2 regions of the Neobacillus canaveralius genome follow, and region 1 is predicted to be linked to the other one. Evidence: predicted binding sites of a transcription regulator. Region 1 holds the regulator's gene; the other holds the start of a gene.
What was found. The regulator CtsR, encoded in region 1, represses protease genes until heat stress. The targets are predictions, from matches to a motif close to ATGGTCAATAAAGGTCAAACA.
Positions count from the first base shown of each region.

Region 2: clpB (ATP-dependent chaperone ClpB) is a predicted target of CtsR. The motif match lies at 1,831-1,851, and genes of this name have one in related genera.

Region 1 covers NZ_JBDFLL010000002.1:253,547-257,352, reverse strand. Annotated here, with positions in the region: rRNA gene ABC255_RS29615 (23S ribosomal RNA) at 1-211, shown strand, start outside; rRNA gene rrf (5S ribosomal RNA) at 287-402, shown strand; gene ABC255_RS29605 (CtsR family transcriptional regulator) at 796-1,257, shown strand; gene mcsA (protein-arginine kinase activator protein McsA) at 1,287-1,835, shown strand; gene mcsB (protein-arginine kinase McsB) at 1,837-2,910, shown strand; gene clpC (ATP-dependent protease ATP-binding subunit ClpC) at 2,924-3,806, shown strand, end outside.
Region 2 covers NZ_JBDFLL010000001.1:4,802,373-4,806,178, reverse strand. Annotated here, with positions in the region: gene mobB (molybdopterin-guanine dinucleotide biosynthesis protein B) at 1-491, shown strand, start outside; gene ABC255_RS23530 (Crp/Fnr family transcriptional regulator) at 624-1,316, opposite strand; gene ABC255_RS23525 (YjzC family protein) at 1,576-1,755, shown strand; gene clpB (ATP-dependent chaperone ClpB) at 1,862-3,806, shown strand, end outside.

The DNA.
Region 1 (3,806 bases):
ACCAGTTGTCTTGCCAAAGGCATCGCTGGGTAGCTATGTGCGGACGGGATAAGTGCTGAAAGCATCTAAGCATGAAGCCCCCCTCAAGATGAGATTTCCCATAGCGTCAAGCTAGTAAGAACCCTGAAAGATGATCAGGTTGATAGGTCAGAGGTGGAAGCGTGGTAACATGTGGAGCTGACTGATACTAATCGTTCGAGGACTTAACCAATTTTTAAAAGCGAACTCGTTTTACAAACTTCTTCTGATTATCTAGTTTTGAGGGAATGATACCTCAATAAAATAGTCTGGTAATTAAGGCGAGAAGGTCACACCCGTTCCCATACCGAACACGGAAGTTAAGCTTCTCAGCGCCGATGGTAGTTGGGACTTTGTCCCTGTGAGAGTAGGACGTTGCCAGGCACAAAAAGCACAACCTGATTAGGGTTGTGTTTTTTTGTATTGTTCGAAAATTACAGGATAGTAGAATAAATTTTGAATCCCTTGAGCTTTTACCCGATAGAAGGAACTAAAATCTCTTTTTGTTGCCTTTAAACTAAATTTTTAAAGGAAGGAGGGAACCAAACCCTCCTATTGACTACCTCAAACTTGATTTTCCTAGGATAAAGGGAATCAAAACCTCACAAAGCTTATCTACCATTACTAACTACCTAAAAACAAATTTATAAACCAATACAGGTTTCACACCTGCGAAATATGGAGAAAATCATTAGTAGCATGTTGTTTGCAACTACATAAAATTTTCAGTATAATTAATGTCAAATATAGTCAAAGTCAGAAGAAGGAGGTGGGAAGATGAGAAACATCTCCGATATTATTGAAAAGTATTTAAAACAAGTATTAGAAATGAGTGAAAAGGAACACGTTGAAATCAAGAGAAGCGAGATAGCAGATAAATTTCAATGTGTACCATCACAAATAAATTATGTCATTAATACGCGCTTTACCATTGAACGAGGGTATATCGTAGAGAGTAAACGCGGGGGAGGCGGGTATATCCGAATCATGAAGGTTCAGTCCCATGATTTAGCCGACTTAATTGACCATTTGTTGTCGCTCATTGAAAATCGTATCGCACAAGCTACGGCAGAAGATGTTATTTACAGACTGGTCCATGAGGAGATAATTACAAAACGAGAGGCAAAAATAATGTTAAGTGTAATTGACCGTTCAGTCCTTTATATTGATCTTCCATTCCGAGACGAATTACGTGCAAGAATGTTGAAAGCGATGTTAACATCATTGAAATATAAATAATCTATACCAGCTAGAGAGGTGAAATAAAAATGATTTGCCAGGAATGTAATCAAAGGCCTGCTGCACTCCATTTTACAAAAATCATCAACGGTGAAAAAACCGAGGTAAACCTTTGTGAAAAATGTGCCCAAGAGAAGGGCGAGATGTTTATGATTAATGGAGGATCAGGCTTTACTTTTAATAACCTATTAGCGGGTCTATTAAATATTGATCCTACTGTTCAAAAACAAAATCAAAATACGTTTCATCAAGAAGAAGTACTTCAATGTAATAAATGTTCAATGACATTTCCGCAATTTATTAAAGTCGGACGTTTCGGATGTGCCGATTGCTATGAAACTTTTAAAGAGCAGCTTCCACCCGTCTTAAGGAGACTTCACAGCGGAAATTGGTCCCATAGCGGAAAAATACCAAAGCGAATTGGCGGAGGAATTCACCTCAAAAAGCAGGTTGAAAATCTTAAAAGTGAACTAAAAGAGTTAATTCAACAAGAGGAATTTGAAAAAGCTGCTATGATTCGAGATGAAATCCGTACAATCGAGAAAGAATTACCTGGCAGAAGTAAGGGAGGGGAATAACGTGTCGCTTGAACGTTTTATCAATCAAGCAGTCAGCTCGTGGATGAGCGAGGAGGGACCTGATTCAGATATAGTCCTTAGTTCCCGAATCCGTTTAGCCCGAAACTTTGAGAACTATAAATTTCCAACATTATTTTCGCATGAAGAAGCACAATCGATTATTTTGAAAATGGAAGAAATCCTGAGTGAATCTAACTTTACAAAGTTTGGGCAAATGGAGCTTCTGAAGATCGATGACATACAGCCTCTCCAAAAAAGGGTTTTGGTAGAAAAGCATTTGATTAGTCCTAATTTAGCAGAAGACTCACCTTATGGAGCGGTTCTATTAACCGAAAATGAAGAAGTTAGTATTATGATTAATGAAGAGGATCACATTCGCATTCAGTGTTTATTTCCTGGGCTGCAACTAACGGAGGCATTGGAGGCTGCGAATGAAGTAGATGATTGGCTGGAAAGCCACATTCACTTTGGGTTCGATGAGAAGCATGGATATCTAACAAGCTGCCCTACAAACGTAGGAACCGGACTTCGTGCTTCAGTCATGATGCACTTACCAGGATTGATGTTAACACAGCAAATCAATCGTATTATTCCGGCAATAAATCAACTGGGTTTAGTTGTAAGAGGGATCTACGGTGAGGGGAGTGAAGCGCTTGGAAATATATTTCAAATCTCCAATCAAATAACTTTGGGTAAATCCGAAGAAGACATTTGCCGTGACCTGAAAGGTGTAGTGAGTCAGTTAATTTCACAAGAAAGGTCCGCTCGTGAAGCATTACGCAAAACTTCAAACATACAATTAGAAGACAGAGTGTTTCGTTCTTATGGTGTATTATCCAACTGTAGGATTATTGAAACAAAAGAGGCTGCAAAATGCCTATCTGATGTTCGACTAGGAATTGATATGGGATACATTGATCATTTGCCTAAGAATATATTAAATGAATTGATGATTTTAACACAGCCTGGATTCTTGCAGCAGTACGCAGGCGGGCATTTAAGAGCAAATGAAAGAGATATAAGACGAGCAGCATTAATTCGAGAACGAATAAAAATGGAGTCAGATAAAAGGTGAGGAGGAATGGAATATGATGTTTGGCCGTTTTACTGAGAGAGCTCAAAAGGTTTTAGCTTTAGCACAAGAGGAAGCAATTAGACTTGGACACAACAATATTGGAACTGAGCATATTTTATTAGGTTTAGTCCGTGAGGGAGAAGGCATCGCCGCAAAAGCACTTTATGGACTTGGATTAGGTTCTGAAAAAATTCAAAAGGAAGTGGAATCGTTAATCGGGAAAGGTCAGGAAGCATCCCAAACGATTCACTATACACCAAGGGCTAAAAAGGTAATCGAATTATCAATGGATGAAGCTCGAAAATTAGGACATTCCTATGTTGGAACAGAGCATATTCTACTTGGTTTAATCCGTGAAGGTGAAGGTGTTGCTGCAAGAGTCCTTAATAATCTGGGAGTAAGCCTAAATAAAGCGCGTCAACAAGTACTGCAATTACTAGGCAGTAATGAATCGGGCGGTCATCAGGGAGGGGCATCAGTAAGTGCTAATACTCCAACCCTTGACAGCCTTGCTAGGGATTTAACAGCAATTGCTAGAGAAGGAAGTTTGGACCCTGTTATCGGAAGAAGCAAGGAGATTCAACGGGTAATTGAAGTATTAAGCCGCCGTACAAAAAATAACCCTGTGTTAATCGGCGAACCAGGCGTAGGTAAAACCGCTATCGCTGAAGGCCTTGCACAGCAAATTGTAAATAATGAAGTACCGGAAATTCTTCGTGATAAGCGGGTTATGACGCTGGATATGGGAACCGTAGTAGCTGGAACCAAATATCGCGGTGAATTTGAGGACCGTTTGAAGAAGGTAATGGACGAAATCCGCCAGGCAGGTAACATCATTCTCTTTATTGATGAATTACACACGTTAATTGGTGCCGGAGGAGCAGAAGGAGCGATTG
Region 2 (3,806 bases), on a different contig from region 1:
CCACTATCATTTTGAAAATTATTGAAATCCTAAAAAATGAAGGTATTAAAAGTGCTACAATCAAGCATCATGGACACGGAGGCCGACCAGATATTCTTTCCCAAAAGGACTCGGCTAAGCACATAAACGCAGGAGCAGTTGCTTCATTAGTTGAAGGAGATGGCAGAATATGCCTGCAAGCTGATGAAACTGCTTTAACACTTGAAGAACAAATTAGATTTGTGGAGTTTTTTCGCCCGGATATTATCTTAATTGAGGGTCATAAAATGAAATCTTATCCCAAATTACTCATACTCAGAGATGAAAACGATCTTTCCCTCATTTCAGATGTATCTAACATTAAGAACGTCATCGTTTGGCATAAAGATTTGACAAATGCGCTTAGGGAAAAGTTGGCGGTCCCAGTGTTTCATATAACGGAAGAAAAGTCCCTGATGAAGATATCAAAAGATTTGATAAAACTTGTTCATAATATTGATGAAAAAAGTTAATAAATTTGTCAAAAACGTTACTTTTATCACAGTCGAAGATACATATATGCGCTAAAATACAAATTGGGGATTATATGTTTGTTAATATAGGTTAGAGGTATTAAAAAAATCGGTCAAAAGTGACCGATTTTTTTAGTCTATTTTGCAGATTTCTGGAGAACAGTCCTCACAATCAATCTCATTTTTTAGATAATCTAGGTCATGAATCGTAATAGAGCCTTTATCAATGGAGATTATTCCTGCTTTTCTTAAATCACTTAACAGTCGGTTAACTACCTCACGTGATGTACCGCAGAAATTAGCTAGTTCTTGATTTGTTAACGGTAATTCAATGAGAATGCCTTGGTTTGTTTTTATACCGTAGCTATTAGTAATTCGAATGAGGGTAGAATATAATGCACCTTTTTTACCATGAAGAACCAAGTCTCGAAATCTGGTTTGGGTTTTTCGATACTGCTGGCTCATCCATTTCATGAATTCAAGTGACAGTTCATGGTTCTTTGCAAGCTTCTCCTCTAGCACATCCTTCATAATAACTGCTACTTCGCCGCTTTCAGCAACGCGGGCACTTAATAAATATCTAGGTGCAGGAGCAAATAGATCAAGTTCCCCAATAAAGTCTCCTTTTGAGCACATTCTTAGGGTTAGTTCCCGACCGTCTGGAATAATTTTGCTAATTTGAATGATTCCACTTTGGACAATATATAATTCATTTGCAGAAGAACCTTCCTGAAACAGAAAAGAGCCTTTTTCAATCTTCTTCATATGGTGAACCGTATCAAACAGTTGTGTTAATTTTACTTGTATTTCCTTTATTGACTGCATAAGAATAACCACCTTAAAGGGGCGAAATAAATCGCTAATTTGCTTTCCTAAATAAATGACAGTCAAGGTTTCATTTACTAGATAATACTATAATTATATTGTTAACAACGCTTATATATCAATAATTGTGGCATAAGTTCATACAATCGTCAAAATATATTCTCATCATTGAAAGGTTGTTTTATTTCATAATAATTCCTTTAATGTCTCAAGATTAAATGGAAATAATAAAATTGTAAAGGAAAAGGAGGGACAGAAAATGGGCCAAAGTCATCAGTTTAAATCTGGACAAAGAGCACCAAATAATGGTGTATATATAGAAATCGGTGATACAGAGTCAAATGTTAATAATCCAAAAAAGATAAAGCTAAAAGCCGGAGACAGGTTTCCTGAAACCTCAAATGACGAACGTGTTTGGACTTACCAGCGTAAACCTTAAATCATCGAAAAAGTCATCCCCTAGGATGGCTTTTATTTTATATTTCATTACATATTCGTATATAATATAATCAAATAGGTCAAATATGGTCAAAGGGGTGAAAGAGATGGATTTAAATCAAATGACAGAGCGGCTGCAAAAGGGTATTTTAGATGCTCAGTCTTTAGCAATAAAAAGCTTTCATCAAGAGGTAGATGAACCCCATTTATTCTTAATACTACTTCGTCAAGAGAACAGTTTATTAAAAGCAATCTTAGAGAAGGCAGAAATCCGAACAGAAAGCGTGGAAAGAGCATTGCAAACTGTCCTTGATAAAAAACCACAAGTGACAGGAAGTGGTGCTGAGAAAGGGAAGTTATACATTACATCCAAGCTTCAACGACTATTTGTTAGTGCCGATGATTTTGCCGCCAAGTTTACTGATGACTTTATTTCAATTGAACATATATTATTAGCTGCTTGCTATGCAAAAGAATCGGAAATGCAGAAAATAGTAAGTTCAAATGGAAAAACTCCGGAGTATATCTTAGCAGCAATAAAGGAAATAAGGGGGAACCAAAGAGTGACATCACAAAATCCAGAAGCTGTTTACGATGCGCTTAATAAATATGGAAGAGACCTTGTAGCCGAAGTGAAAGCAGGTAAACTAGATCCGGTTATCGGAAGGGATGCGGAAATCCGTCATGTCATAAGAATTCTTTCTAGAAAGACTAAAAATAATCCAGTATTAATTGGTGAACCGGGAGTAGGGAAAACGGCAATTGTGGAGGGGCTGGCCCAGCGGATTGTTAGGAAGGATGTTCCAGAGGGGTTAAAAGATAAAACGATTTTTTCGTTAGATATGAGTGCATTGATTGCAGGGGCGAAGTTCAGAGGTGAATTTGAAGAAAGATTAAAAGCGGTATTGAATGAAGTGAAAAAAAGTGAAGGGCGGATTCTGTTATTTATTGATGAACTTCACACGATTGTTGGGGCAGGAAAAACCGATGGGGCTATGGATGCTGGGAATATGTTAAAACCGATGCTCGCTCGTGGAGAGCTGCACTGTATTGGCGCTACAACCCTCGATGAACATCGTAAATATATTGAAAAGGATCCTGCACTTGAACGAAGATTTCAGCAGGTACTTGTTCAAGAGCCTAATGTTGAGGACACAATTTCCATATTGCGTGGTTTAAAGGAGAGATTTGAGGTTCACCATGGGGTAAAAATCCATGATCATGCTCTTGTGGCTGCAGCAACATTATCTGACCGGTATATCACTGATCGCTTCCTGCCAGACAAGGCAATCGATTTAGTGGATGAAGCATGTGCCCTTATTCGAACTGAAATTGATTCAATGCCAACAGAACTTGATGAAGTAACCCGCAGAGTAATGCAGTTGGAAATTGAAGAAGCTGCATTGAGAAAGGAACAGGATGAGGCGAGTAAAAAAAGGCTTGAATCTCTTTTAAAGGAGCTCGCTGAATTAAAAGACCAAGCAAACAGTATGAAAGCTCAGTGGCTTCATGAAAAACAAGGAATCCAAAAATTGCAGGAGAAAAGGGAACAACTTGAGAAACTTCGAAGAGAATTACAGCAGGCAGAAGATAAATATGATTTAAACCGAGCCGCAGAGCTTCGCCATGGTCAGATTCCATTGGCCGAAAAAGAATTAAAAGAGCTTGAATCACAAACAGCGAAAAATGAACGGTTACTTCGAGAGGAAGTTACAGGAGAAGAGATATCAAATATTGTCTCAAGGTGGACAGGTATTCCACTTTCTAAGCTGGTTGAAGGTGAAAGAGAGAAACTTCTGAGATTAGAAGCACTATTGCATGAACGAGTAATCGGGCAAAATGAAGCAGTACAATTAGTTGCTGATGCGGTATTAAGGGCACGTGCCGGGATCAAGGATCCAAACAGACCGATAGGGTCATTCCTATTTTTAGGACCAACAGGTGTAGGAAAGACAGAACTGGCTAAAGCACTTGCTGAGGCATTGTTTGATAGTGAAGAGCAAATGATTCGAATCGATATGTCGGAATATATGGAGAAACATGCCGTTTCAA